One region of the Paenibacillus agaridevorans genome, then DNA from elsewhere that is predicted to be linked to it. Evidence: riboswitches for the same ligand, from Rfam matches in the RefSeq annotation. Region 1 holds a riboswitch; each other region holds the start of a gene.
What was found. Region 1 has a riboswitch for ZMP and ZTP ahead of rpiB (ribose 5-phosphate isomerase B). Riboswitches for the same ligand answer to the same signal wherever they lie in the genome.
Positions count from the first base shown of each region.

Region 2: another riboswitch for ZMP and ZTP. It lies ahead of KJW29_RS13870 (bifunctional 5,10-methylenetetrahydrofolate dehydrogenase/5,10-methenyltetrahydrofolate cyclohydrolase); the one in region 1 lies ahead of rpiB (ribose 5-phosphate isomerase B).
Region 3: another riboswitch for ZMP and ZTP. It lies ahead of KJW29_RS16770 (GNAT family N-acetyltransferase); the one in region 1 lies ahead of rpiB (ribose 5-phosphate isomerase B).

Region 1 is NZ_CP075889.1:7,238,013-7,248,168, reverse strand. Features, by position in the region: gene KJW29_RS29120 (ABC transporter permease) at 1-266, opposite strand, end outside; gene KJW29_RS29115 (peptide ABC transporter substrate-binding protein) at 400-2,082, opposite strand; gene KJW29_RS29110 (serine hydroxymethyltransferase) at 3,078-4,325, opposite strand; gene KJW29_RS29105 (TIGR01440 family protein) at 4,365-4,973, opposite strand; gene rpiB (ribose 5-phosphate isomerase B) at 5,266-5,724, opposite strand; ZMP/ZTP riboswitch at 5,972-6,052, opposite strand; gene KJW29_RS29095 (low molecular weight protein arginine phosphatase) at 6,125-6,715, opposite strand; gene KJW29_RS29090 (manganese efflux pump MntP) at 6,768-7,355, opposite strand; gene KJW29_RS29085 (L-threonylcarbamoyladenylate synthase) at 7,393-8,424, opposite strand; gene KJW29_RS29080 (transposase) at 8,966-10,156, opposite strand, start outside.
Region 2 is NZ_CP075889.1:3,238,665-3,248,820, forward strand. Features, by position in the region: gene KJW29_RS13845 (transketolase family protein) at 1-919, shown strand, start outside; gene glpK (glycerol kinase GlpK) at 916-2,412, shown strand; gene KJW29_RS13855 (sensor domain-containing protein) at 2,971-3,753, opposite strand; gene KJW29_RS13860 (TerD family protein) at 3,881-5,977, opposite strand; gene KJW29_RS13865 (arsenic resistance protein) at 6,239-7,207, shown strand; gene KJW29_RS13870 (bifunctional 5,10-methylenetetrahydrofolate dehydrogenase/5,10-methenyltetrahydrofolate cyclohydrolase) at 7,213-8,061, opposite strand; ZMP/ZTP riboswitch at 8,118-8,197, opposite strand; gene KJW29_RS13875 (NAD(P)H-dependent flavin oxidoreductase) at 8,288-9,358, opposite strand; gene KJW29_RS13880 (iron chaperone) at 9,374-9,745, opposite strand.
Region 3 is NZ_CP075889.1:3,963,641-3,973,796, forward strand. Features, by position in the region: gene KJW29_RS16755 (AEC family transporter) at 1-70, opposite strand, end outside; gene KJW29_RS16760 (ABC transporter ATP-binding protein) at 445-2,313, opposite strand; gene KJW29_RS16765 (PadR family transcriptional regulator) at 2,310-2,978, opposite strand; ZMP/ZTP riboswitch at 3,210-3,291, shown strand; gene KJW29_RS16770 (GNAT family N-acetyltransferase) at 3,341-4,450, shown strand; gene tnpA (IS66 family insertion sequence element accessory protein TnpA) at 4,962-5,291, shown strand; gene tnpB (IS66 family insertion sequence element accessory protein TnpB) at 5,285-5,638, shown strand; gene tnpC (IS66 family transposase) at 5,711-7,288, shown strand; gene KJW29_RS16790 (ABC transporter ATP-binding protein) at 7,643-9,487, opposite strand; gene KJW29_RS16795 (ABC transporter ATP-binding protein) at 9,471-10,156, opposite strand, start outside.

The DNA.
Region 1 (10,156 bases):
ATTTTGTCAACCGATTGGAACTTCTTCTTCATGGATATCCCCATGTCGCCTTGCAGAAGGTTGGCGAGATACTTCCCGTACTGTACATACAGCGGCTTGTCGAGGCCGTAATACGCTTCCAAGTTTTTCTGGACGGCTTCGCTGGTCGCCTTCTCGGACTGCAAAGGACTCCCCGGGATAGCGTTCATCAGCATGAACGTTGCCGTTACCAAAATAAACAAAGAGAGAACCATAAATAAAAACTTGCCGGAAATGTAGCGGAGCATACGATCACCCACTCTCTCACAATCTTTATTTGCATTTCAAAAGGGTATATATAGAGACTATATATACCCTTTTGACCGTTACTCTTAGAGGTTGTTCAAGCTCTTATTTGAGAAAGCCACGGTTAAAGTGACCTTATTTCTTGCTGCCGAATACCCAGTCGATGTGACCCGCATAGTCGGATACTACGTTTTCGATGCCTGGTTTAACCATCGTTACAGTCGTGTAGTAGTAAGCCGGCAATACAGCCATGTCGTCTTGAATGGCGATTTTCTCGGCTTCAGCCAACATTTCAATCGTTTTCTCAGGCGTTTCCGCTACAAGGGAACCATCAAGCAGTTCTTGCACTTTAGGGTTGTTGTAACGACCGTCGTTGTTGCCGGATTTCGGGTGAATCAGGTCATACGTGAAGTTGATCGGGTGGTTGATGTCAGCGCCCCAGCCGGAACGAGCGATGTCGAACTGGCCGGCTTTACGAGTTTCGAGGAACGTGCCCCACTCCTGGTTAGCCAGTTTCACTTCTACGCCCAGCGTCTTGCGCCACATGTCAACTACCGCTTCAGCCAACTTCTTATGGCCCTCGCTTGTGTTATACAGCAATGTTACTTCCGGAAGAGTCTTCATGCCCTCTTCGGCCAAACCTTCCGCAAGCAGCTTCTTCGCTTCTTCAACGTTCTCCGTGAAGAAGGTGTCCGGATACGTCTCGCGGAACAACTTTCCTCCAGCGCCTGTGATGCTTGGCGGCACCAGACCGAATGCCGGTTGCTGGTTCGCTTGAGCTACATTGTCGATCAGGGATTGACGATCGATCGCCATGGAGAATGCTTTACGTACTTTTACGTTGGAGAAGGGAGCTTTCTCATTGTTGAACAGGTAATAATAAGTCGAAGCTACGGAAGTCACTTCCGCTTTCTTCTCTTCGATCAGCTGTTTCGTCAGGTCGGTAGGCACGGAACCCGCTTGAGCGCCGATCCAGTCGATTTTATTTGTTTCGAACAATTGGTATACGGTGTTCTCGTCCTCGACAAGAGAGATGGTTACTTTGTCGAAGTTGATCGCATCTTTGTTGTAGTAATCGGGATTCTTCTCAAGAACCAGCTTGTCCGCATGCGCCCATTGCTTCAGAAGGAACGGTCCATTGGATACGATCGTCGCAGCTTCCGCAGCCCAGTCGGCAGCAGCATCGACAGTTGCTGGATGTACGGGCAGGTATGTGTAGTGAGCAAGCAAGCTCGGGAAGTAAGGTGCAGGAGTATAGAGCTTCACTTCCAACGTGTATTCGTCCAGCGCTTTAACGCCTACGTCGTCAGCGGTAGCTTCGCCGGCGTTGTATTTCTCGCCGTTCTCAAGGTAGAACAACATATATGCATACTCGGATGCCGTCTCAGGGTTCAAGCTGCGTTTCCAAGCATATTCGAAGTCGTTTGCTGTTACAGGGTCGCCGTTGCTCCATTTCACGTCGTCACGGAGTTTAATCGTGTACGTCTTGCCATCTTCTGAAGCAGTCAGTTCTTTAGCGATTGCATTTTCAGGCTCGCCCTTTGTGTTCAGACGAGTAAGGCCCTCATACAAACCTGCTGCCACAATGCTGGACTGGGCGTCCGTCATCAGAGCAGGATCCAAGCTTGGCGGTTCGCTTGCAAGAGTGAAGCGGAATTCTTGCGGAGCAGCTGGCGTTTCCGATCCGGCGTTGTTGCCGTCCTTGTTGCCCGGATTAGCCGCTTTGTTGTTGTTGCTTGTACAAGCAGTCAAAAGCATGCTGAATGCGACGATCAAAACTAGCATGAACTGTGCCGGCTTTTTGAAACTCCCTTTCACATACATCAACTCCTAATTTTATATATAATTTTTTTACAGCCGTGTTAATGGGACTTGAAAACTGAATTTCATTGAAAATGTCATCATTTCTCACATGAATTATTATTTATTCGACGTTAAACAATATACAACCAAAAATTAATAATTGTCAACCGACAACTTCTTCGAAAAACTTTCCAGCCGCTTTTTTACTATGTCCCTAGATCGGAAACATTATGAGCCACCTGACAAATCGCCATGTTACCTTTCCTTTAACGCGTTGATGCGAATTTGCACTAATACGTATATGCATTAGAGCATTTAGGCGACAATGCGCCTAAGTATTGATATTGTAACGCGTCTATACGCTTGTACAATGTTGCATCCATTTCCACTTTTGCGGAGGATGATTATTTATTGGTTTCGGTTTTTAACTCCATTACGATTCTTGTTTGCGTATTTTTTCTTCATTTCAAGGCGTTTTAGAACAACATAAACCCTAGTTTTCATTGAAATCAAGATTACATTATAGTTATATTTTTACAAATAAAACTCATGTAATCGAACTATCAAAACTCAACTCCGTTATTCAATCATTTGGAACAGTTTTACATCATGCATAACCTTCTAAGAGGCTCTAGGTCAAAACGGCTGTTTCCTCATCGACAGGAGCGTCGCTATTGATCGATTAGATAATGTTTCTATAATCTAATGGACACAAGCGCCCCTATTTGAACCATCCGAGCTGCAATGTCCGTTAGATTTTCAATTTCGCGAAAATGCTGCAATTAGAGGCTCTGAGGTCCGTTAACGAAATGCAGAACGTTTCAGCTCCGTTACTCACAATGATTCGACAGCCTCATAAGGGCCCTTATATGGATCTTTGGCGTGATATTAAAATCCAACGGAACTCTGCTTACCCGCATTCGAAATGGTTGCATCATTTCCTATAACGACAAAAAAGCACCGTTGTAGCATTTTGCCACAACGGTGCTTTTTTCATGCAAAGTTTTTAATTAGTAGTTGATGCTTGGGTAGAGCGGGAATTGGGCCGTCAAATCGCGCACCATACCGCGAGCCTTATCCAATGTCGCGCTGTCTTCCGGATTTTTGAGCACCAGCGCGATAACTTCCGCGATGACCTTCATCGCATCTTCGTTCATGCCGCGAGCCGTAGCCGCAGGCGTACCCACACGGATGCCGCTCGTGACGAACGGGCTCGTCGGGTCGAATGGAATCGCGTTTTTGTTCACGGTGATGCCTACTTCGTCGAGTACATGCTCGGCAGCTTTGCCCGTAATGTTTAGGCTGCGCGTATCGATCAGCATCAGGTGGTTGTCCGTGCCGCCGGATACGATGTTGATGCCCTTGGACAGAAGCTCCTCGGAGAGCACCTTCGCATTGTTCACGACGTTCTGGGCGTATTCCTTGAAGGATGGCTGCAAAGCCTCTCCCAGCGCAACTGCTTTCGCTGCGATGATATGCATCAGAGGGCCGCCTTGGGAGCCTGGGAATACGGCCTTGTCGATGGCTGCCGCCCAGGACTTGCGACACATGATCATGCCGCCGCGAGGTCCGCGAAGCGTCTTATGCGTTGTTGTCGTAACGAAATGGGCATGCGGCACCGGGCTTGGGTGAAGACCGGCTGCAACCAGACCTGCGATATGCGCCATGTCAACCATGAAGAGCGCGCCGACTTCGTTCGCGATTTGGCCCAGTTTCTCGAAGTCGATGATGCGCGGATAAGCGCTCGCGCCCGCCACGAGCATGCGAGGGCGGTGTTTGAACGCCAGCTTGCGAACTTCTTCGTAATCGATGGTGAAGGAATCCTCTTGTACGCCGTAAGCCACGAAGTTATACAGCAAGCCGGATGCGTTAACCGGGCTGCCGTGCGTCAAGTGACCGCCATGAGCCAGGTTCATGCCGAGTACGGTGTCGCCAGGCTTAAGAGCAGCCAGGTACACAGCCATGTTCGCTTGTGCGCCGGAATGCGGCTGTACGTTTACGTGCTCGGCGCCGAACAGCTCCTTGGCGCGATCGCGGGCCAGATCCTCGACGATATCGACATGCTCGCAGCCGCCATAGTAACGTTTGCCCGGGTAGCCTTCTGCATACTTGTTCGTCAATACGGAGCCCATAGCTTCAAGGACAGCTTCGCTTACGATGTTCTCGGACGCGATCAGCTCGATGTTGTCGCGTTGGCGTTGCAGCTCAAGGCCAAGTGCCTTCAATACCTCTGGATCTTGTTTACGTAGATGTTCCATAATGATGATTCCTCCTGAAATAGAATATAGTGTGGTTCATTACTCACAATGATCCGCCGATTGCTCGGCGGTTAAGACGTTCTGCGGCTCATATACGGCGCGAGCACCGCCTATAAGCTTCGGTCTGGTTATGGCCATCGTCACATGTCCTTCTCCGATGGAACGGATAGAAGGGCGTACGGGTACGGCCACCCTCTTTAAATGCATCCCAATGAACGTATCCCCGATGTCTATACCCGCATGAGCCTGAATCGACTCCACGAGACAGGGATTCGAAAGCTTGCCGTAAGCATAAGCCGCCATCGACCCTCCAGCTTTGGGAATAGGTACGGCATGCACAAGCTCAAGACCGTATCGCCGAGCCGCTTCTTCTTCCACGACAAGCGCCCGGTTTAGATGCTCGCAGCATTGATAGGCGGGAATGAATGCAATATCTTTGCGTGCTGCCTCCACGCCCGCATATATGGCGGCAGCGGCCTCAAGCGCGCCTGCCGTGCCGATTCGCTCGCCGATTACTTCGCTGGTACTGGCGCCGATTACGAGCAGCTCATGGGCACGCAGGCGGCCGGCTTCGGCCAGCTCCCGGACGATGCGCTCGACATCGGCGGACCAGAGAGATGGATCGGGGATTCGCTTCTCCGTCGTCATCGTTCAACGCCTCCTACTAAGGAATCGCCCGCGCTATTAAGAGGTTGTTCAAAAAGTCCGATTCCCATTACGAAGTATACCGAGAAGCTTACTCGACATCGAATATTAAACGCAACCGAACCTAAGCATATGCTTAGGAAGTATGTTTCCTTCGGAAACATTGCAGGTGCTCACGTAGCTCTGCTAAGCGCATGCTCCCGATGTCGTTTTCTTCGAAAACGTGTACCGCTCCTCAGTTTCTAGTCGCCTTCAATCTTCTCGGTACTGATAACCGAACTTTTTGAACTCACTATTAAGGGCGCGAGTTGAACTTTTTCTCGATCTCCATCACTTTGTTGACGCGGCCTACATGACGCTCGCCGTTGGAGAACGGAGTCGACAGCCACACCTTGACGATCTCTTCGGCTACGCCCGGTCCGATAATACGTTCGCCCATGGCAAGCACGTTTGTATCGTTATGCTCGCGCGTCGCTTGCGCGGAGAACAAATCATGCACAAGCGCGCAGCGAATACCCGGAACCTTGTTCGCGGCAATCGACATGCCAATGCCCGTGCCGCAGATTAAAATGCCGCGCTCGGCTTTGCCCGAGACAACCGATTCGCAGACTGGCATAGCATAATCCGGATAATCCACGGACTGGCTGCAGTCGCAGCCGACATCCTCAATCTCGTGTCCAAGCGACTCCAATAACGGAACGATTACATCCTTCAAGCGGTAGCCCGCATGGTCGGCTCCAATCGCAATCTTCAATGCCAACACCTCTTCTCCAGAATTTCCTTGCCCGGTTCCTTGCGCTAGGCAAATCCCCTCATGCTGTTAGTATACCTCTACGGCGGGAAAAGCTCTATCGGAGTTGTTCTGCTTTATGTTAAGAATTCGACAACAGCCGACCGCGGACGACAACCGTACAGGCAAGGCAAAGCGGCTAAGCGACAGCTTATGCATTCTCGCATCTTGAAAAAAACGAAAAAAGAGCAGACATGCTTTGCAGCATGACGCTCTTTGCCCAGGCGACCGGCCGTATATTCCGATGCTCCACCGTGGTTACCCACTTCCGTCGCCAGTTACATCGGAAACCGTGTTTGTATATTCATCATATCTCATGGCGTGATATAAAGCAATCCGGAATTCGGAGGAAGAACGCCCGTTTTCACTTGATCAGACTCCGACCCGTCAGCTTGTCGAGCAGCTTGCGGACCGCATCCTCGATCTCTCCGGAGCAGCTCTCGTAGGTGGATAACGCGCCTCCAAAGGGATCGGCGATATCGAAGCTGGGAATGCTTCGCTCCAGCTCCAGCATCCGCCTGCGCTCCTCGCTCGTTAATTGCTGTCCAATCGCGCCCTTCATCTGCATGTCGGAATACAGGCTTTCGAGCTCCTCGATATTTTTCAGCACGGCGGCATCCGCCCCCGCGAACTCCTTGAGCGTATACGTCTTGTCCACCGCATCCGGATGGACATGAAGCAAGCTTCGCTTATGACCCGTGGTCATCGTCAAAATGAGATCCGCCCAAGCAACGGCCTCAGCCGTCAAAGCACGGGAGGAACCGTTATGCGCGATATCCCGTCTGCGGAGCGCCTCGAGTGCATGAGAGGAGATCGGAAGACCGTCGACGGTGGACACGCCGGCGGATCGGACGGCTACCGTTATGCCCCTCCTGGCCGCTTGCTCTCTCAGCAGCGCCTCGGCCATCGGAGAGCGGCATGTGTTGCCGGTACAGACGAACAAGATTCGTTTCATCCCAGTGTTCCCCTTTCTCATTCGATTGATATGGGCTCAGGGCCCTTCTGCGTTAAAAGACAAATAATGCGCCGAATACGAGCAGGATCGCGCCTCCTAATGCCTCGCCGTATTCGCCCAGATTGCCGCCGACTTTCCTGCCCAGCAACAAGCCCAGCATAGACATTAGCCCGCCAATCAATCCGAACAGAGTAATGGTCAGCCACAGATCCGCCGAGAACATGCCCAGCGTAATACCCACCGAGAAGGCGTCGATGCTGACGCTGAACGCAAGCACCAGCAGCCCCCAGGCCGTGCGGTGATCGAAAGACCGCACCTCTTCGCCCTTGAACGAGCTGTACATCATATGGCAGCCAAGCAGAATGAGCAGCACGCCAGCGGCAGTCGATGCAACTTGCCCCAACATATCGCTGACAAGGTGTCCCGTCATTAAGCCTCCGATCGGCATCAAGACGTGGAACAGTCCGATCACGAAGCCCAGCTTCAGAATATCCCGCACCCTGATTCCCTTAAGCCCGATTCCCAGGCCAAGCGAAAAAGCGTCAAAGCCTAGCGCCGCCGCTATGCACAACAGCGTCAGCACTTGCCCGGCAAATAGATTCGCATCTCCCAATCCAATCTCCCCTTGTCCACCGCGCATTCTCTAACCAACATATGCGGACAAGAGGTCGTTCATACTAATTCCCGGGATTTGCGAGTAGGATGCGGCCGCCTGCCGCCTTGACCATCCGATTGAGAAGCGCAGCGCCGATCCCGTCCGGGCCCGGCGTTTCCGCCCAGATTCGCTGAATGCCCGCGGCATCGAACTCGCGCAGCGCGGCGTACAGGCGCTTGGCCGCCTCCTGAGGCAACGCCTCGCTGCCCATGCCAATGACGAGATCCGCCTGGTACTGCGCCGCCCGTTCGTCGAATGCGAGCACGCCGGTCGCGACACCGGCGGAACTGCAGTCCTCCACGGCATGCTGGATGGCGGCCGCCACGATGTCGCGGTCGTCGCCGCGCACCAGCGTCAGCTCGCCGCGCGGCGCATAATGCGTGTACTTCATGCCCGGAGAACGCGGGGCAGACTCCCCATGCAGTTCGTCGTCGGTTACGACGACGGCTTCCGGCAGCGCAGCCCGAAGCTGCTCCGACGTTATGCCTCCCGGTCGCAGGATGCGGACAAGGCCGTTGTCTTCCAGCTGTACGACCGTAGACTCCAGCCCTAAGCCGGTCGCTCCGCCGTCCACGATGCCGTGTATGCGGCCTCCGAGATCCTCCAGCACATGCGCGGCCGTCGTCGGGCTGGGACGGCCCGACCGATTGGCGCTCGGCGCCGCGACGGGGCAGTCGGCCTGCCGCAACAGCTCCAGCGCGACGGGATGATCCGGCATCCGGACGGCGACGGTGGACAGCCCCGCAGTCACCAGCGGCGACAGCGCTCCTTTTTGGGCGGGCAGCACGAGCGTGAGCGGCCCCGGCCAAAAGGCCGTCATAAGCGCCTCCTCCAGCGGAGAGACGGATACCGTCAGCTCGTCGAGCTGCTCCCGGCGCGCGATATGCACGATCAGCGGGTTGTCGGAGGGACGCCCCTTGGCCTCGAAGATGCCTGCGACAGCTTCGTCGCTCCGCGCATCCGCGCCGAGGCCGTATACCGTCTCGGTGGGAAAGGCCACCAGCCCGCCAGAACGCAGCTTGTCCGCGGCCATGGAGAGCTCATCCTTTGCCATGGAGAGTTCCCCCTTGGCTGTGGAGAGCTCCTTCCTGCCCGGTGCGTTGCCGCCAGTCATATTGCTCGAAGGGCCTGATTGCCAAACTATAGTCTCGATCATCTGTATGATTCAATCCTTGCTATATTTAAAATAACCGTTGCACCGTTATTATAGCACAAGAAAAGGATTAGACTGACACGCAGTATAAGTGCGAGTTCAAAAATCCGCTCCTTCCTCCTAAAGGACGGGTAAGACGTTATCCTCCAATATGAATATGTATGTTTACTGTAACAGACACACGACCTTATTCGCCTTATCGGAGCGGTATTTAGTCTCCTCCCGGCCCAGTCGCGGAGCTACTTCCGGAGCTGTAGCCCGTAAAATTCGGGTACAGGGCGTCGCGAGGCTACTTTTGGAGCTGTAACCCGAAAAGAGAGACTGTCGATTAAATAACCCTCAGACTATCCCGCATCGTGTTTTTTGTATTTTTTTACTTCTAGCCCCTTGTGGCGTCCAAATCCGGGCATATCATGCCCGTTTTTTGTTCCTTTTGCTCCCCTTAACCGGAAAATGCCCGTAGCTGACCAGAGCCACGCTTTCGCTGAAAACTCAGCGTAAGCGAACCCTGCGCATGTTTAACGATTTGCTTCAGATTCGTCACCGCGGCCACAATTTTTGTGTCTATACGTCGCTTCTCCCGGGAACGTAATCGCGTTCTGCCCAGCCCGTTGTGGTTTTTCATCTCATTACATTTCCGTTCAATGTTCGCACGCTTCTGTAGTAAAGTCTTGCCTTCATCGGTCGCATTAAAGACTTCTGCTTGCTTGAATTCCGCATAGTAATCACTGATGAAAATGGTTCTTCCGGTCTTTTTGCTCGTCGTGCATTCCGTTCTAACCGGGCAGTTCTTGCATTGCGATTTGGCGAAGATATATTGCTTGCCAAGCTCCCCCCGCATGTCGTGAGCCTGAGTGGTTACTTGACCTTGGGGGCAGGTGACCGATTCTGTTTCGAGATCGTAGTGGAATAAGTCGCTGGACATGAGTCCTTTCGCGTTGACGCCAACCGATTTTAGTGGTGCTACAAGTTGCATGCCTTCTTTCGTTAACGCCTTACGGTGCGCGCCGTATCCGTACGCAGAATCGCCCAAGACATACTCAGGCTTGGCGTTATGCTCTTTCATCACAGCGCTCACGAGTTCCTGCAGACGTTCGCCATCCGGCTCATTGCCTGCAATCGGTTCCGCATTGAGCACGATGCCATTGGTTTCTGATATGACCACCTGTACCTTGTCACCGAAGAATTGTACGGTTTTACTTTTGGCACCATTTCGCTTTTCCGGATCGACTGCGCTGCCAATACGGTCTTTGAGCCGTTTTTTACGCTCTATTTTTTTGTAGGGTACATGGGGATCATTCGGGTCTTCCGGGTACGCATTCTCCATTAAAATCTGGAACAGAATGGCCTGGTGCTCCAACGAAACCAGTCGTCGTTCCGGATAAGACCATGTCCAGAATAAGTCGCGAATCGAATCCTTTTCAAACCAGTGCAGCAGTTCGTACGCCATTAGAACCAATTGGCTGAAAGCAACGGCGAGATCCTCAGGCGTCGCATGGGGAGGAAGCTTGGCGGTCAACGGACGCAAGTCAAGCCCGGTAAGTGCGCGGTCAAACAATTGCCGGTACGCACGTTTCAAATGATTGAGCACCCGGACAAAGGCATGTTTGATTAGACGATAGGATGAGCGGTA
Region 2 (10,156 bases), 4.0 Mb from region 1:
CATCTGCGAAACCTTGCTCGACATCGCCCAAGAAGACAAAACCGTAATGGTGCTCGCAAGCGACTCCCGGGGCTCCGCGGCTATGGGGCCGTTCGCGGATGCCTATCCGGAGCAATTCGTCGAGGTCGGCATCGCGGAGCAGAACATCGTCGGCATTGCCGCCGGACTTGCCCATAGCGGCAAGAAACCTTTTGTCGCCTCGCCCGCCTGTTTTCTCAGCATGAGAAGCATCGAGCAGATCAAAGTCGACGTCGCCTATTCAGGCACCAACGTCAAGCTTGTCGGCATTAGCGGCGGCATTAGCTACGGCGCGCTTGGCATGTCGCATCATTCGGTTCAGGATCTGGCCGTCATGCGCGCCATTCCGGGCATAACCGTTCTTATGCCTGCGGATCGACATGAGACCAAACGGATGACGGAAGCGCTCGTCGCCCATGAGGGCGGCGCTTATATCCGAATCGGACGCAATCCCGTCGAGGATGTCTATGCATCCGGGGATTACGAGTTCGAAATCGGCAAAGCCGTTACTCTGCTGGAGGGCTCCGACTTGACGATGATCGCCTCCGGCGAAACGGTAAGGATAGCGCTGGATTCCGCCAATGTCTTGCGGGAGGAGGGAATTTCCTGTCGGGTACTCAACATGCATACGATCAAACCGCTGGACAACGAGGCTGTTCTGCGGGCCGCTCGCGAGACCGGACGTATAATTACCGCCGAAGAGCATAGCGTCCACGGAGGTCTCGGAGCAGCGGTCGCGGAGCTTGTCGGGCAGCATTGTCCAGTTCCGCTCAAAATTATCGGCATTCCCGACGAACCTGCGATCGCGGGCAAAACGGCCGAAGTATTCTCGCATTACGGCATCAGCGTCAAGGGACTGCGACGATCGGCTTTACAATTGCTGGGGCGGCAGGAGTCATGAGCGAGGCTTATCTTTTAACAATCGACCAGAGCACTTCGGGAACGAAAGCGCTCGTCGTATCGGGCAGCGGACAAATTCTGTCCTCCAGTTCGATGCCGCATCAGCAATTTTATCCCTCGCCCGGATGGGTAGAGCATGATGCGGCCGAAATTTACGGAAATGTGCTCTTGTGCGCTGGAGCTGCCATCGACAAAGCGGGGATCGGCTCGGAGCAGCTCTCCGCATTAACCATAACGAATCAGCGGGAGACCGCCCTGATCTGGGATAAAACGACGGGGGAACCCGTCGGACCGGCGATCGTATGGCAATGCCAGCGAACCTATGAGATGTGCGAGAAGCTAAAAGACTCTGGCTTCGAGCCAACCGTTCAAGCCAAATCCGGCTTGTTGCTCGATCCTTATTTCTCGGCAGCCAAATGGCGGTGGCTATTGGATCATACCCCCTGCGCGGACGGTAAGCTGGCGAAAGGCGATTGGCTTGCCGGCACGATGGACAGCTGGCTGCTCTGGAAGCTCTCGGGCGGAAAGGTTCACGCGACCGATTATACCAACGCCAGCCGAACCTCCCTGTTTAATATCCATACCTTTCAATGGGATCAAGAGCTCTGCCGCTTATTCGGCATTCCTCGCGAGCTCCTTCCCGAGACAAAGCCCTCCGACATGATATACGGGTATACCCGCGGGGCAACGCCGCTCGTCGACGGCATTCCGATCGCCGGCGTCATCGGCGACTCGCAGGCCGCTTTGTTCGGGCATTTATGCCTCGAAGAAGGATCGGCCAAAGCAACCTACGGTACGGGCACGTCCGTCCTGATGAATACCGGCTTCAAGCCGTCGGCTTCGAAGCAGGGGTTGGTCCAAGCCATCGCCTGGGGGCAAGGCGGTAAGGTCACTTACGCGGCGGAGGCGATTATCCGAACATCGGGCGACAGCATGAACTGGCTGCGGGATAACCTCGGCTTGTTTCAATCGATTTCCGAGCTTGATGCACTGCTAATGCAGGCTCCCGATAATGAAGGCGTCTACCTCGTTCCGGCCTTCGTCGGTCTTGGCGCTCCTTATTGGCAGCCGGATGCGCGCGCGGCGATTGTAGGGATGAGCCGGGGAACGGGCAAAGCCCATATCGCAAGAGCCGCGCTGGAAAGCATCGCCTATCAAGTCAAAGATGCCATTGACTTGTTGCAGCATGCTACAGCTATCCAACTACGCGAGCTTCGGGTGGATGGCGGGGCATCAAGCAACGGTATCCTTATGCAATTCCAGTCGGATCTCTTGCATATTGAAGTCAAACGAGCAGGCGCAGCCGAATTGTCCGCCCTGGGCTCGGCCTATATGGGCGGGCTCGCGGTGGGCATTTGGTCCTCGCTGGATGACTTGCGCCGTATAGCCGAGCAAGGGACGTCCTTCCTTCCCGCCATGGATCCCGCCGATCGGCAACGGCATTATTCCGGCTGGAAGAAGGCCGTGGAATCCGTTATCGGCAGCCAGCTTTGACGAAAAGGAGCATCAACGCAACATGCGGTGACGCTCCTTTCAGGATCAGAACGACTTACAGAATCGCACGAGTGCGTTATAGATTGGCGCCAAAAAAGGCTAAAAACATTATTCTTGTCTGTTCGATCACCCTTCTTTCGAATAAGAGGAAAAACGCCCTCTATTGGCCCCGTCTGCGCACTTGCATGCCCTTTAGTGGGAAATCCTACCTCTAATCCAGGTCGAATCGCTGGATTCGGTCGGAATCTCCCCCATTAAATGGCGTTTTTCCCTCTAAATCGAGCGGATATCCCGTTTTATCCAGATTAAAGGGAGCTTTTCCCTCTATTTTCTGATGCGGTATACGCTTGGTCTCTCCGCGCACTTGCTGCTACAGGGAGGATACCACGATCTTGAAGTCTCTCGAGGAGGAGCAATCGCGCTTTTTTCAAGAAAAAGGACCTCATCTCCCACTTTACAGTGGAATTTGAGGTCCTTTCACGTATAAATTGGGACGTTCCCATATCCTGCGAACACTTTTGGGACCGCCTCAGCTTTCTCTATTGCGTCTAGTCGTGCTTAGCTCACCGGCGGAATACTGCGTTCGGGATGAAAGGCTCCGATTTCATGGTTTTCCAAGGAGAAAGGGAACTTTCCTCCTTCGTACGCGGATTCGGGGTTAGGACGGCTGACGGGCTCAGGGCCCGAGACGCTAAGAATCCAGGCTGCATACAACCGGCCAAGCCCTCGCATCAGGGGCGGCAATAGCAGCATAAATACCAAGCCGACTCCGCCGGCAACCCACGAGCGCTGGGCGGAGTTCATCTCCCACCCAAACAATTCGTCGAATCTCCAATCGCTTGCGAACAAGTTAAAATCAAACAATCGCATGCTTATTTCGTAAGCTGCCGGCGAGAGCATGACCGCCAGAGCCGTAACGGGCAACACGATGGCGAAGGTGAATGCCGTTATGCCGATTGGCAGCTGCAGGATCCCGAACAGAATACCGCGATACGATCTGCCATCCTTCAGGACGGACAACAGCCATGCCCGCCATCCCTGCTGTTCGCCGGCTGTCGCTTCCGAAGGAGCCGAGGCTTCGGGATATTCCTTTCCTTGCAGCCAGGCAGTCGCGTATCTCATCTCGCCAAGCATGATTGACCGGCAGAAGACCAGCGTTGCCGCCAGCAAAGGCAATCCGATCAAAAATACCGACAACGGCAGGCTTGCGGATAATCCCGCTACGATGATGACAAATGCCGCGATTCCTTTGGGGAGCGACAGGACAAGCATTTTCCACGCTATTAAGGCGCTAGGTTTTCTCATAATGGCAACCACGCTTTCTCGTTTTGTTGCTCTCATTGTAGCCCTTTTCTCTTAATAGAATCCTCCTCCTGACGAACGGAATGTTTGCCGGACTTAGGTCTAGTTCGAGAATCCGAATCGTCGTGCCGTCGCCGATAGCATTTTATTTGCCTTTCATCTCAGTCTACGCCAGATATTCGCTCATGATCTCTTCGATATCGAATGGGGTGACTCCTCCATCGACCGCGAAGATCGACTCCGCCTGCTCCCTGTCATCCACGATTTCGCCTCTAGCCACCGCATGGAGCCGGAACAGATCGTGCAAGTCCGGCTTTCTAAGCCTGCTCATTGCTTGACCCATTAGCGACATCCCCCGTTTGTTTCCCTCTACGTTATTGTTGTAGTCTGGGTGTCTCGTAAGAGCAAGGTCGCTCCAGATAATTACCCGCTCCGCCAAATCCAGAATGACGGGAATCGCAATCGTTGTATTCGCAGTCAAATCGATCTTGTCGACCACCGTAGACGGTTCGAAGATTTCTCCGGAACCCGGCTTCCTGCGTATCATCCACCCCGCAAAACATTCCGGCAAATCGCAAAACGGCTGCGCGGTGAAGGCTTGCAAAGCAGCGACCACGTACCGTCCGCCGTATTCGACGATCGATGGGATATGGAGATCGATAAATTCGCATGCGCCACTAGGAGCAGACACGATATCTCCGCTGTGAACGGCCAGATACTTCGAGGAACGCAGGTTCGTGTAGGAGATATGCTCGATATAGTTCCAATTGCGATCATATAGGACGGCAGACAAATCAATATCGACTCGTCCCGTCGGCTGTCCATCCACTACCCCTTCTTTCCACCAGTTAAAGAAGCGAACGGTATCCCCCTTGGGCATCGGGACACGGCTCCCGCGAACGATCGTACGCAAAGCCTTGCTAGCCGAACGTTGGGAAAACGGAACGAGATACGTGCTTAATCGCTGATCAATGAACGTCTTACCCAGCGGGGGCAGTGCAGAGAAGCGGCTGATCAGTTCATGCTCGCATACGTCTACGATCGACTTGCATACCTCGCCAGGGATCTCGGGGAGCGCGTTAGGGATGACGAACGCTTTGGCTACATTACCTTTCGGAAAAAAAGTTCGCAGTCCGCGGAATTCCGTGCGATGTACGAAATGGCACTTCACCTGCAGCAATACCGGCGTCGAAATCTCATGGACGACTTCCTCAAAGGCGAGTATCACGTAATCCGCGTGTTCCGTCATACGCGTGAGTTGATCCAGCCTTCTGGCGAATTCGCCCGGACGTTGCATCAACAGATCGATCAACGACCAAACTTGCTTCCATTGGAATGCGAGCTCGACGCTGCCGCCATAAGTAGGGAACGGCTTATGATTACGCAGTATATCAAAAGCTTCATGGCACCGAGAGTAACGGTTCTTATATTCGGAAGGATGAAGAATTTCCCCAAGGCGAATCCAGCGTTGCTTAAATCTCAGCATATCTTCCGTAATGGGGTAACATTGTTCCAGCAGGGCGAGCAGCAGCTTTCTTTCCGGGCGCGTGAATTTACGGAATCGGGTTGCTTCGGCCAAGCTTAAATCCCCGTCCGACCAAGCGACGGCCAGCCGTAAAACATCGGTCGCCGTATTTATGTATCGGCCGATCACCTTCGGATCCGCTTTGCGATGCTTGAGAAGCGATCCTGCTACAAATGCGGCATTTTCCTTAAATGGAATTTCGGCAGGTAGAAACTCGCTTAACTCCTCTGCTCCGGCCTGTTGGATCGTTTTGTCGATATCCGTTTTGTCAGTCTCGGAAATCGAGCCCTTGGCTTGCATAAGCTGATGAATCAAAACATAGAATTCTGCCTTCGTTCCCAGATCAATGACTTTAAGGGGGCTCTCCTCCGCTAGCGGTTGCCTGCTCTTACTATCGTACAGGGGAAGATCTAGCGTAAAGTAATGATACAGGGCGTTTAAATACAGGTCCGCCTCGGACTCCTCCATCATTTGCGTGGGAAACCCCGGGTACATCGGCCGATATTCGACTTGGGCTCCAACCATCACCTTCAGTTGAACAATTAACTCGTTATAAAATACGCCAAATGCTTCCGACGGCATTTTGCTCACTTCACTGATTAAGCGGGGCGAGAAGCGATATCCTAGGCTTTCGATATTTTTCGAAGCGGTAGCCAACCACGCCTTGGAGACGGGATCTCCGCTTAGCCTTTCCACCACTACCTTGTTTTTCCGGCGCAAATACATACCATGGATCATCGTTAGCTCACCCCAATTAAAAAATCTTCAGGAAAGCTGCGCCCTAATTCGCCAATTTGAGTTAGAAGGAAGGATCGCAATAGCCTGAAGATCAGAGCCCTTGGCCGAAACGTCTGAGCCCTGATGAATGCATCATCTCATTTTTCCATGGACCCGAACAGGGCAAAAGTATTACGATCCGCTTGATCACCGTTATTTACACCGCAACCCTTTCAAAGCTATACTTACAAAACGATGTATAGAGGGGAAGGAACAGAGACAATGAGTGCACGGGAACAACTGGAGAAAAATCAAGTATGGCTCTATGCGATTATTCTCTTGATTGCAGCTGGAGCAGGTTTGATATGGCCGCAAGCAAGCGGTTATTTAGACCGTTCCATTTCGCTTGTGCTTGCCATCTTAATGTTCGGCATGTTTGCGCAAATACCGTTCCTTCGTCTAAAAGAATCCTTAACGAATCGACAGTTTATTTACGCTCTTTTAATCATGAATTACATAGCCGTTCCCCTCATTGTTTGGGGGTTAACCCGGTTTCTTCCGGCCGACCCGGCCCTTTTATTAGGCGTATTTCTAGTTTTGCTTACACCCTGCATAGATTACGTCATCGTTTTTACGCATCTTGGCCGCGGGGACGAAAAACTTATTCTGGTTGCAACGCCATTGCTTTTTGTTTCTCAAATGATATTGCTGCCCTTTTACCTCTGGGTATTCATGGGAAATCAAACAGCTGAAGTTGTGAGCGTGCAGCCCTTTCTGGAGGCTTTTTTGGGCCTCATCGCGGTCCCTCTGCTCCTTGCTCTTCTAACGCAGCTATGGGCGAAAAGGCAGCCGCGCGGCATCGTATTTCTTGACGCCGCAGCATGGCTGCCGGTTCCTTTTATGGCGCTGACGCTGTTCGTCGTCGTAGCTTCGCAAATCAGCAAACTATACGAATCCATCGATTATATCAGTCAAGCCATTCCCGTCTACGTTGCTTATATGATCATTGTCCCGCTAGTCGCCCGCTTCGTTGCGCGCATCTTCCGGCTGGATGTCGGAGCAGGGAGAGCGCTGATCTTTAGTAGCGGGACACGCAACTCCCTGGTCGTCCTGCCTTTTGCGCTTGCATTGCCCGAACCATTAAACGGGTTGGCGTCGGCCGTAATCGTCACTCAAACCATTGTAGAGCTTGTAGGGGAACTTATTTACATCCGCGTTGTTCCCGGGATTCTGCTCAGAGACAGACACTAGAGCATCTACTTCGTTAAAAACCGTTCAGCCGCTTCGACCGTATGTTTGAGCAATGCAGCAATAGTGACGGGTCCAACGCCAGCCGGAACGGGAGTTATCGCGGAGGCGTTCTCCAGACAAGCTTCGTAATCGACATCTCCGATATTGCCTTTGTTGTAGCCGGCATCGACGACTACGGCTCCCGGCTTGATCCAGTCTCCCTGAACAAAATTCGGCTTGCCGACAGCAGCAACTACGATATCGCCTAAACGAACCAGCCCTGCCAGATTGGCCGTTTTGGAATGACATATTGTCACTGTCGCATTTCTGTTTAGGAGCATAACGGATACCGGTTTCCCAAGGATCGGACTTCTTCCGATTACAACGGCATGTTTTCCTTCAATCGGAATATTGTAGTATTCCAAAATGGCGATGATCGCGGCTGGCGTACACGAAGGAAAATCGGCGAAACCAAAGGCGTTCTGAGCGAATCCTTGCGTGGTTACCCCGTCTACATCTTTCTCTATTCGGATTGCCTCGAATGCAGCCCTTTCGTCAATATGAGGAGGAACGGGATGCTGCAACAAGATGCCATGAACATGGGGATCATCGTTAAGCTTGTTTATTTCCGCAATCAGCTCTTCTGTCGTGGTAGTCGAAGGAAGTTCAACACGGATGGAGCGTATACCAAGTCTGGCGCATGCATTTCCTTTCATTCGGACATAAGTGGCTGACGACGGATCGTCGCCAACCAGAATGGTTGCCAGACACGGGACGATTTCTTTCTCGGAGAGACGTTTGATTTGTTCGACTACTCCCTCCTTCATAGCGGTCGCAACGCGATTACCGTCCAAGATCAACTTTTCTTCTTTCATTTCATCAGCCCTTTCTGCTCCTGTTCAAACATAAAGAGGCAAGGGGATAGTCCCCTTACCTCTGCCCAGGCGTTCGGCCGTATAAAATATGTGCTCCCTCGTGGTACCCCACGTTACGCCAGTCACACATACCCTTCATCTAGCTCCATTATAGTCCGAACTTTCAAACAACTTCAAGCCTTTTGTTTCCTTTATTGCCGGCCGCCAGGACCGGCTGCTGATTCATCTATTGTCTCCCCAGGTTTCGCATAAGAAGGCGCGCTTGCTCCATCGTCTGTTCCACGATTTCTGCTGCCCCGAATTCTTTGGCTAACCGGAGTCCCTGCCCGGCCCAGAGAGACATAAGCTCTGGATTATTGGCTTTGGAAGCCGCCTGGCGAATTTCTCTCGTCATTGCATGCTGAATCGGATAGTCGGGGATTTCCCCTTGATAGGTACGCATATCCTTTATGTAATCCGTCAAAATGCCGCGCGCCGCTTTACCCGAATAAGCGGATGTGACCTCGGTGGCATCTTCGCTGGATGTAAGAATCCTACCTTTGTAGGCGGTATGTGCGCCGCTCTCATGGCTTGCCAAAAAAGCGGTTCCCATCTGCACGGCGGAAGCTCCTAAAACGAGGCTTGCTGCAAGCCCGCGACCATCCATAATGCCTCCCGATGCGATAATCGGAACCGAAACATGATCCGCGATCTGAGGCACCAAAGCCATAGTACCTACCAGAGCGTCGGTCTTACTCGGCAGAAACGTCCCTCGATGTCCTCCCGCTTCGCTTCCTTGCGCCACAATCGCGTCTACTCCGGCGGATTCCAGCTTAATAGCTTCTTCGACTGTCGTTGCCGTGCCGATGACATGAATCCCATGCTGCTTCATGGCTTCCATGATGTCCTGGGACGGTATGCCAAACGTGAAACTAAACACGGGTACATTTTCTCCGATCACGGCTTGCGCTTGCTCCTCGAACGACTCCGAGTACTTGGGGATTGACGGATTGGTCGCAATACCTGCCTCTATGCGATATTTATCAAGATGATGGTTCATTCGAGCAATGGCGTCTGCAGCAGTAGTCGGCTGCGTGGGGACAAACAAGTTGACGCCGAAGGGCCGATCCGTCCTTTGTTTGACTTCCCGAATCGTTTGCCTGATTTGTTCTGGCGAAAGATAACCTGCCCCGATGCTCCCAAGTCCTCCGGCGTTTGATACTGCAGCAACCAAATCCGGGGTCGAGGGACCACCGGCCATTGGCGCTTGCAATATAGGGTATTGAATGGCGAGTCGGCGTGTCAGTTCGGTTTCCATGCTCTTCCTCCCCTACTATTTGCGCCAAAATGTCGTGCAGTCCGCCTTATCATGGATATTAAACTCGATCATTTTCTCTAATAAGTCGTAGTCAAACGGACGGTTCCACTTAAAGCGAACCAGCTCTTTGGTATGATCGTGTCCAGCTTGTACAATTTCATCTGCAAAATAGTTCATGCCTGCCCGCTCAGGCGCAACAGCCATATGCTGTTTGGATACGCTGAAGCCTATAATAAAAGTGTCGTGGTCGGTGAACATCGGCTGATTCCAAGCCAGCTTAGGCACCAGCTCCGGGAACTTCTCCTTCACCCAGGCAAATACCTCTTCCACCCGTGCCCGGTGCTCCGGGTTTCCGATGCCATCCAAATATTCCGCAAATGCTTCCATTTGATGATCCGCTCCTTCAAAAAAGATAAGATACGCTCCTGCGCTTCGAGTCTTCAATCGTATACTGACATATAACTTTGCCGAATTCAACCTCCTATACATGCTTATGTGGTTAAATAAAAGGAAAAACTCCCTTTATTTGAGTGACTTTCCGTTTCTTCGACACGCCAGAGGGAAATTCTCCCTCTAATCCAAGTAGAAAGGAGGACGGACAGCGATTCGGCCTAAATTAGTGGTAGGATTTCCCTCTAAATCCGCAAAATCCGGTATAGAAGCGAGATTAAATGGCGATTTTCCCTCTATTTTATTCATGGCTGACTAGCGCGGTGCGGCACGGCGCGGGCAGCAGCAGCGGCGCAGCACCCACGCTCATCTCACAAAGAATGTCACTCCCACACGCTGCACAAGAGG
Region 3 (10,156 bases), 3.3 Mb from region 1:
CGATGCCGAGTCCGATCATCACGCCCATCGGAAGTACGTTATTCGTTAGAATGTGCATAAAAACCGTCATGATGATCTCTTCTTTCCAAGTCGGTGATGCGCTAAGCATGTCAGCGTGATAAATGGGCGAGCCGTGCAATTGCCGCTATCGGCCTTGGTTCCCCTCCAACTTCGAGGCAAACCCTTCCCCGCGAGCCTTCCTCCCTCTACGACGGAAGATCCCCAATAAAGTCTACCAGCATAAACGACTCCTGACTATACTTTTGGCCAAATTCGCTTGCGAAAAAAACATCCTGGCCGTTCATGCTCTGCATTCCCTTTCCTTGCCAAACCTAGTCTGACAGATTTGCGGCGCTCAATATTCGATGCTCGTCCTCATAAAGCTAGCTCTACGTCTACCTTCCTCCCCCGAACAGAACCCGCCTTCTGATCCGCGGTACCGCTCTACTCCAGACTTGCCCCGGTCTCGTACCCAGCACCGGCTCCTGCCTCCGCTTGCGGGAATTGCAACTCGTACAGTTGGCTATATCGTCCTTGCCTGCGAAGCAACTCTTCATGCGATCCGCTCTCGAGAATGCGGCCTTGCTCCAGCACGTAAATGCGGTCGGCCTGCTGGATGGTCGACAGTCGATGGGCGATGACGAGGCAAGTGCGGCCCTTCAGCAGAACGGCGAGCGCATCCTGAATATGCTGCTCCGATTCCGAATCGAGCGATGCCGTCGCTTCGTCGAGGATAATAATGCGCGGGTTTTTCAGAATGGCTCTCGCGATGGAGATGCGCTGCTTCTGCCCCCCCGACAGCTTGACTCCGCGCTCTCCTATTCCCGTATCGTAGCCATCTGGGAACGCGCTGATAAATGTATCCGCATTCGCGGCTCTCGCAGCCGCGATGACCTCCTCATCCGAGGCGTTCGCGTTGCCGTACCGGATATTTTCGCCGATTGTGCCGTTGAATAAGACGATGTCCTGAGACACGATGCCAATCTGTTCTCTTAGCGACTCCAGCTTAACATCCTTTAAAGAGTGGCCGTCTATAGTGATGTCGCCCGACCTCGGATCGTAGAAACGCGGAATCAGATGCGCGATCGTCGTTTTGCCGGAGCCCGACGAACCGACCAGCGCCGTAATGCGTCCCGCTTCCAGCTCCAGATTGAAGCCGCTCAGCACCTTCGCATCTCCCGAATAAACAAAATCCACATCGCGGAATACGATATGCCCGCGTACCGGCGGAAGCACAACCGCATCCGCCTTCTCCACGATATCCGCTTTCGTGTTCATCACTTCCATGATGCGCTCGTAGGCGGCTGCGGATTGTTGAACCGAATTAATAATGCGGCTGAAGTGGCGAATCGGATTCTGCAGCAGCCGCAAATACGCGATAAACGCCACGATCGTGCCGACGGACATATCGCCACGCATCGCCAGCCAAGCTCCGAACACGAGAACGATTGCCAGACCGACGAAGTTAAGAAAGTCGATGATCGGCTCGTAAGCGGCCCTCAATCGGACGACCTGGATGTTGGCGTCCATATTGATGCGCGTCCTTTCGGAGAACCGTTCGGACTCGTATTCCTCCTTCGTAAAAGACTTGATCAGCCGAATGCCGGTCAACGAATTCTGAAGATGATCGCTAACGTCCGCCACCGACTCCTGCACCTTGCGGAACGATGAACGCATCCGCCTGCCGAACAGGCGCGTCGTCATAATCATAAGCGGGAACGTCGCGAGCAGCAGCAGCGTCAGCCGCCAATCGATCCAAAGCATATAGACGGCAATCGCCGTAAAAGTGAAAAAATCGGTAAACAGCTGCATCATGCTCGAGGAGATAAGCTGCTGCAGGATGCCAACGTCGTTTGTGACCCTCGACATCAGATCTCCCGTTCGATTACGATCGAAAAAGGCGATGTCCAGGTTCTGCATATGGCGATAAAGATCGTTGCGGAATTTGTAAAGCACCGTCTGCCCTATTGTCGCCATCAGCGACGTGCTTAGGTACCGCAGCAAACCAAGCGCCAGAGCGGAGCCCAACACGCCTGCTCCGATGTAGAACAGCTTGTCGTACTGCTTGCCGGGGATAACCTGATCGATCGTATACCTCGTAAGCTGCGGAACGATAAATTCCAGCAGCGACACGCCGATGACGCATACGACGGCCAAAGCAATCGCGCGCCACTCCTGACGCGCATGCGAATAGATTCGGGCGAACATGCCATAGATGCTGGCGGGCTTCGCCTTCTCGCCGGTGCCGAACCTGCCCATGCCCATTCCTCTGCCGGGACGATAGGCGCCTGTCGGATTGGCATTGCCGCTCATTCCGCTCCCTCCCCGGGATCTCTTCCCGCCACATCGTTAACGGATTCAACAACGGCTCCCACGATCCCGGAATCCGTCTCCCCCGTAATTCCCCGCAGTTCGCTCCTCAATGCCGCGAGCGCCTCTCGAAGCCGCGTTGCAAGGGCTGCGTCAGCAAGCGCCGCCCGCTCCGCCGCCTTAAGCAAATGGATCAGCTCCTTGCCGGCAGGCGTCAGCCTGCGATTGCGTCGCACGCCGCCCGGCTCTTGCGATTCGCCTTCCTCGTCCTGCCCCTCTCGCACTCGATCCCTCGTCTCCCATTCTCCCGATGCGCCGGCTTCGGACGATTCGGCACGGCTCAGCTCCTCTTGCAAGTAGCTTCTGCCTTCTTCCGTAATTTGAAAAACGCGTTTGCCTTCCTGCTTGAACGGCTCTACCAAGCCTTGATCCCGAAGCATCTGCAGCGTCGGATAGACGGAACCCGCGCTGGGCTTATACGTGCCGCCGGACTGATCTTCAAGCGCCTTCATCATTTGATAGCCGTGCATATTCTCGTGCGAAAGCAGCTCCAACAGCGCATATTTCACGCCGCCTCTGGTGAAGTAGCGTCTGCCGGAACCGCTCGTGTCGCGTTCGTTGCCCAGATGGAGAAACAATCGTTCCTCCGGTTGCCATTGCTCGCTCATATCGCGAACACCTCCAATGCGATATATCGTATTATTTTAAATTCTATACGATATATCGTATTATGGCAATTGTATGGATAAACAAAATGATTAGACCGAATGTATTGCATTCGCGCGGTCGGTAACCTATCTTCTTTTGCTTTTCTCGACCGACGGCCATATTCAAGTTCGAATATTCCGAAAATTGATGTTGATTCAACCAATCACTAGATTTATAATAAACATTAAATAAATGGGATGCGTAACTGGCGAGAACGTAGATCACTACGGGGGAGCGCATTCGTCAAACTAGCCGTTCGCCTGGGCAAAGCATTTGGTTGATTGTAACCAAATGCTTTTCTATTTTTCGAGGAGAGTGTCGGATGAGAAAGGCGAAAAAAGTAGCAGTGCTGCTGTATGAACAAGTGGATGCTTTGGACGTGACAGGTCCGTTCGAAGCGTTCGCAGTGGCGAGCAACTGGGGGCAGCACTTTCAGGTTTATACGGTCGCCCTGGAATCGAACGCGCCGATTCGGACAATCAGCGGTTTGACAATTCAACCTGACTTCGTTTCCTCAGAATGTCCGGTGCCGGACATTCTGATCGTTCCGGGAGGCTGGGGGGCACGCAAAGAGATGCACAATGAAAAGTTGACCGACTGGATCAACGAAACTTCACGACGGGCTGCATTTACGCTTTCTGTCTGTACGGGGGCTCTGCTGCTCGCCAAGGCCGGACTTCTCGATGAATTGCGCGCGACCACCAATCAGCGAGCCATGGATTTGCTAAAGGAGTGCGCACCGGCGAGCGCAACGCTGGTGGAGAACGTCCGATACGTGGACAATGGCCGCATCATTACATCTGCAGGCGTTACGGCCGGAATAGATGCCGCTTTGCATCTTATCGCGAAGCTTCACGGGGAGGAACTGGCGATCGATACTGCGTCAAGGCTGGAGCATAACTGGAGACGTGAGCCTTCCGAAGCACTCGCTATCCGAAGAGCAACGGCTGAAGACGTCGACTGTATCCGCTCCTTGCTTATTGATGCAGCGCAATGGATTCATTCGGCGCATGGCTTCTGGCAATGGCGGGTTGAAAGCTTCGAACGCGAGATTGTCGAAGCATTCGTCCGGGATCATGAAGTGTTCGTCGCGGCATTTGGGAATGAGCCGGTGGGTTGCTTCTCTGTCCATTGGGGGCGCGAGGAAATATGGGGAGAGCAATTTCATGATGACGCGGGGTACGTTCATCGGTTATGCGTCTCACGCAAACGAAAAGGAGAAGGAATCGGCCGTGAGCTTATTCGATACGCGGAAAGTTATATTGGGGACAGGGGAAAAAGCTGGCTGCGCCTCGACTGCATGGCTGACAACCCTAGCCTTAATGCCTTCTACCTCAGTCTCGGATTTGTCTTGCAGGGGCGCTTCGACGAGAGCCTCTGGAGCGCCAATTTGTACGAGAGGGAGATTCTAGGAAAGGCAACCCGCCACTGAGCCACATGCATCCTTCGTCATGGACCCACGATCTGAGCAGTCTGCAAAATCGAAGGAGTTGCTTGTTGAAATAGCTCACTTGATGAATGAAACCTCAAAAATGAAGAAATGGCGGTGCAGTTCATTATCCCTTCACCGCCATTTTTGGCTTTTGGTCTATTGCCGCCATCTTAAGCAAATTGTGAGCGAGCGAAAACCACCCGACCTCAAGGCTTACCTTCGGCAGCCGAAACGTCGCTATTGTTGCTGTTACGAGCCCCATAGTCGTTAAATACGCCTATGGGATGTTTTTGTCGCTGTTACGAGCCCCATAGTCGTTAATAACGCCTATGGGATGTTTTTGTTGCTGTTACGAGCTCCATAGTCGTTAATAACGCCTATGGGATGTTTTTGTTGCTGTTACGAGCTCCATAGTCGTTAATAACGTAAGCGTCAAACTGTCCCCACCTTCGAATCGAGCGATCGTTATGAGATAATCCTCCTCAATAGCCATTCTGAGGAGGATTTTTCTATGAGCAGAGAAGAGATTCGAATGAAATGGGAAGCTCGTGTCGAGGCATTTCGTGCAAGTGGCGAAAAGACAACACATTGGTGCAAAGCCAATCAAATCGACCGCCGTCAACTTTACACATGGATGAAGAAGCTGGATGAGTCACCCCCATCTTCTTCCGTTAAACAGACGACCTTCATTCCTGTTCAGGTGACTCCTGAAGTGAAACCGGCGCCGTGCCGTTCACTTCGCATTCAGATCGGTGCAGTCGTCATCGAAGTCGATGCGGGATTTGAGCCCGCCTTGCTCCGCGAAGTTGTTCGAGCACTGGGGGCCGATCCAGTATGTTAAACGAAATCACGTCAAAGCCCGTCTATCTAGCTTGTGGCAGCACGGATCTACGTAAATCCATCGACGGCCTTGCCGCACTCGTCCAAGAAGGACTCGGGATGAGTCCCTTTTCTCCGGCGCTGTTCGTTTTCTGCAACCGTGAACGTAACAAACTTAAAATATTGTACTGGGAGCATAACGGATTCTGGTTGTACTACCGCAGGCTCGAACGCGGTACGTTCCAGTGGCCGCAGGCAAATGGGGAGCCTGTTGCGATCACAAACCGCGAGCTTCGCTGGCTGCTTGACGGGCTATCGCTAAGTCAACGGCAGGCGCATCCGAAAGTACGGGCCGAAGTAGTCATTTAACAAATCATTTCTTACGCAAATTGTCATACCTGGCAGCAGGTACTTGCCTGCGCGTTATCGAAATCATACGGTATGGAAAAGCGAACGGAAACCCCTAACCCCGAAATACTCCAGCAGCAAATTTCAAAGCAGGAACAGCAAATTGCCGAGCTCTCTGCGAAGCTCAAATGGTATGAAGAGCAGTTTCGCTTGGCTCAGCAGAAGCGCTTCGGCGCTTCCAGCGAGAAGACGCATCCCGACCAACTGGAGATGAATCTGTTTAACGAAGCTGAAGTGCTTGCTGCGTCCGCTCCTCAAGAGCCAGACGTCGAGACGGTCACGTACAGCCGGAAGAAGACCTCTGGCAACCGGGAAGCCAAGCTGGATCAGTTCCCTGTCGAGACGATCCACTATGCCTTGCCGGAGTCTGAGCAATTCTGCTCGTGCTGTGGCGGTGGACTCCATGAGATGAGCACCGAAACGCGTAATGAGATTGCTGTTATCCCGGCGGAGGTGAAGGTCATCCGTCATGTGCGGCAGGTCTATGCGTGCCGCCACTGTGAGCGGAAAGAGATTCGCACGCCCGTCGTTACGGCGCCCATGCCTAAACCGATTCAGCCGGGCAGTCTGGCGTCCCCGTCCATTGTGGCGCATGTCATGAGCCAGAAGTATGTGGACAGCCAGCCGCTCTATCGTCAAGAGCAGCAATTCGCAAGGCTCGGACTTACGCTATCGCGCCAAACACTGGCAAACTGGATGATCTACGGATCGGAGCAGTGGCTGTCGCTTCTCACGGACCGCATGCGTGCGCACTTGCTGAGCAAGGACATTCTGCATGCCGACGAGACGACACTGCAAGTTCTGCAGGAGCCCGGCAAGTCCGCGTCATCCAGTTCGTACATGTGGCTGTATCGTACGGGCCGTACCGATGCGCCAATCGTCCTCTACGACTACCGGTCGACGCGCGGCGGCGAGCACCCGAGGAACTTCCTCGAAGGTTTCAGCGGCTACCTGCATGTGGACGGCTATTCCGGCTATCACAAGGTCAAGGACGTGACACTTGTTGGATGCTGGGCCCATGCACGCCGGAAGTTCGACGAGGCATTAAAAGCGTTGCCGCCTACGCAAGATAAGACAACGACCGCAGCCCAGCAAGGACTTGCCTTCTGTAACCAGCTATTTGCGATCGAGCGCGAGCTGGTCAAGGCGGCAGCCGAAGAACGCTACACCATCCGTCAGGAGTGGAGTCTCCCCCTTTTGGATGCTTATTTGGTGTGGCTGAAGCAGCAGCGCTCGCGGGCATTGCCAAAGAGCAAGCTCGGAGAGGCGATCACCTACAGTATCAATCAGTGGGAGAAGCTGACGGTGTTCTTGAAAGACGGACGGCTGGAGATCGACAACAATCGGAGTGAACGCGCGATTAAACCATTCGTCATTGGACGGAAGAATTGGTTGTTTGCCAATACACCGCGAGGTGCAAAGGCAAGTGCGACGATCTACAGCGTTATCGAAACAGCGAAGGAGAATGGATTAAATCCGTTCAAGTACCTTCAGTATCTTTTTGAACAGCTACCTCAGTTAGCCGATCCTAAAGATCCGTATGCACTGGACAGGCTTCTTCCGTGGTCATCATCGCTACCGCTAACTTGCCGCATATTTAAACAAGAGTAAACTTGCCAAAACAATAGCCCTCATCTTGATTTCAAGGTGGGGGCTATTTGACGCTTACTTAATAACGCCTATGGGATGTTTTTATCGCTTTTACGAGCTCCATAGTCGTTAATAACGCCTATGGGATGTTTTTATCGCTTTTACGAGCTCCATAGTCGTTAATAACGCCTATGGGATGTTTTTGTTGCTGTTACGAGCCCCATAGTCGTTAAATACGCCTATGGGATGTTTTTGTTGCTGTGGGTCGGTCAAGGATTGGTATCCTGACCGACCCTTTCCGTGTCTATGTGCATTACTGTCTCGCTATTATTTTATATCTTTTGGGACAGCCCCCAATTTCCGTTTGATACCCTTCTACCTGGATTGAACGCTCTCCTTCGCGGCAGCGTCATGCTCCCCCTGGGAATGACGGTACAGCTCCTCGTAATAGCCGGCCGCGTCCAGAAGCCCTTGATGCGTTCCCTGCTCTACGATCTCGCCCTTGCTCATGACCAGAATGCGGTCCGCTCCCATAATCGTCGACAGTCTGTGGGCGATTACCAGCGTCGTGCGGCCGACTGCAACCAGCTTTAGCGCATTCTGAATCAGCTGCTCGGTATGGGAATCGAGATTGGCTGTCGCTTCGTCGAGAATCAAAATTTTCGGCTTGAACACGATGATCCGCGCGAAGGAGATCAACTGCCTCTCCCCGGCGGACAACCCGCTGCCGCGTTCGGACAGGCGCGTGTCGTAGCCATCCTTCATCCGCCCGATGATCTCGCCCGCTCCGATAAATTCGCAAGCCTCGATGACCTCTTCGCGGGATATGCCGGGATCGAACAAACGCACATTGTCGAGCACGGTGCCCGAATACAGGTAGGGCTCCTGCTGCACAAGCCCGACGATTCGATGAAGATCCCGCTGCGGTATCTCCCTCACGTCGTGGCCGTCAATGAGGACGCTCCCCGCGCTCACGTCATAGAATCGGCATAACAGACTGATCAGCGAGCTTTTGCCCGCGCCGGTCGTGCCGACAATGCCGACCAGTTCTCCTGCGCTTACATGAAGATCGAGGCCCTTGATAACGGGAGCTCCGTCGCCATAGGCGAATGTGACCCCGTTGAAATCTATTTTTCCTTTTATCTCTTCCCTCTTAAAGGGAACGGTCTCCGCCTTATCGTCTACTTCCGGCTTAATGGCGAAGATGCTCCAGACCCGATTGATCGCCACCGTGGCGGACTGCAGCGTATTCCATTGCTGCGTAATCGTATTGATCGGCTGGAAGAACATGCGAATGTACGTGATGAAAGCATACAACACGCCGAACTCCAGTTCCTGACCGAGCACGGCCCGGCCTCCGAGCCAGACGACGAAAGCGATCGCGATGTTGTTCAAGATCTCGAACGTGCGGTTGAATACGACATTGGTCCGGATTTCCCTTACATTCGCGCGGAAGTAGGAATCGTTCCGCTCCCGGAACTGCCGCTTCTGCTCATCCTGCTGATGAAAGACCTGGATCAGGTTCATCCCGGACAAGTTCTCCGCCACGAAAGCCACAAGCCGGGACAGCCGGGTTCGGGCCATCTGGTACGTTTCGCGCATGAAGGAACGGAAGGCGATCGCGATGCCCGCTATAATCGGAACGAGAATGAGGCAATACAGCGTCAGCTGCGGGTCGAGCTGGAACATGAGCACCAAAATGAACAACAACGTCAATCCGTCGCGGAACAAGCTCAGCACGACCTGGTTAAAGAATTGGTTGATCGCCTCCGTATCGCTGGATACGTGGGTAATGAGGCTGCCGCTCGGGACGCGGTCGAAGTAGGACATCGACAGCTTGCCGATATGCGCGAACAACCGCTTCCGTATGCTGGCGACGATGCTTTGGCCGGCCTTCTGGAGCAAGTTATTTTGCAAGTAGGAAAATATTAAACTTAATAAGGATAAAGCCATATAAATGCCGCAAACGAGCAGCAGCCCCTTGTAATCGTTCCTTCCCGACATCAAATTATCGTCGATCGCGATCTTGACCAAGTATGGCTGGAGCAGCTCCGCCGTAATGGCGATAAGCGTACAAACGATAAATCCCGCGAACGTCAGACGATGTTCTTTGATATAACCGGATAACGCCTTAAACGTCGAGATGTACTTCGGCTTGACCTGAGGCGCGGACAGATCGGCCTTCTGGTCCATCTGCCAATTGTTAATGGCCTGTGCCATTCCGCATCGTCCCCTCTTCCTGTATGTCGTGCTGCGTCCGGTACAAGCCGTTTTTGGCCAGCAATTCCTCATGGGTGCCGCGCTCCACGATTGCTCCCCCATCCATGACGATAATGGCGTCCGCATGCTTCAGAGCGCTGATCCGGTGGGCGATGACGATCGTCGTCTTGCCCCGGCGAATCTCGCGGATCGTCTCCATGATCTCGGTCTCGGTCACGGCGTCCACCGCACTGACACTGTCGTCCAATACGAGAATCGGCGCATCCTTAATGATCCCCCGGGCCAGGCTGGTACGCTGGCGCTGTCCGCCGGACAACGTGACGCCGCGCTCGCCGAGCCGGGTTTCGAACTTGTCAGGGAACTCGATAATATTGTCGTAGACCCGCGCCAGCTTCGCCGCCCGCTCCACTTCGGGCAATACCGAGTCGCGCTTGTAGAAAGCGATATTCTCCCGAATGGTAGAACTGAACAGAAAGCCGTCCTGAGGCACGTAGGCAATGCCCTCCCGCAAGCTCTTGAGACTGAGACGGCGAACGTCCTCCCCGCCGATCCATATCGTGCCCGGAGGCGGATCATAGGTGCGGAGCAGCAGCTTCATGAGCGTCGTCTTGCCGCTGCCGGTTCTGCCGATGATGCCGAGCGTCGTGCCGGGAGCCACGCTGAGGTTAA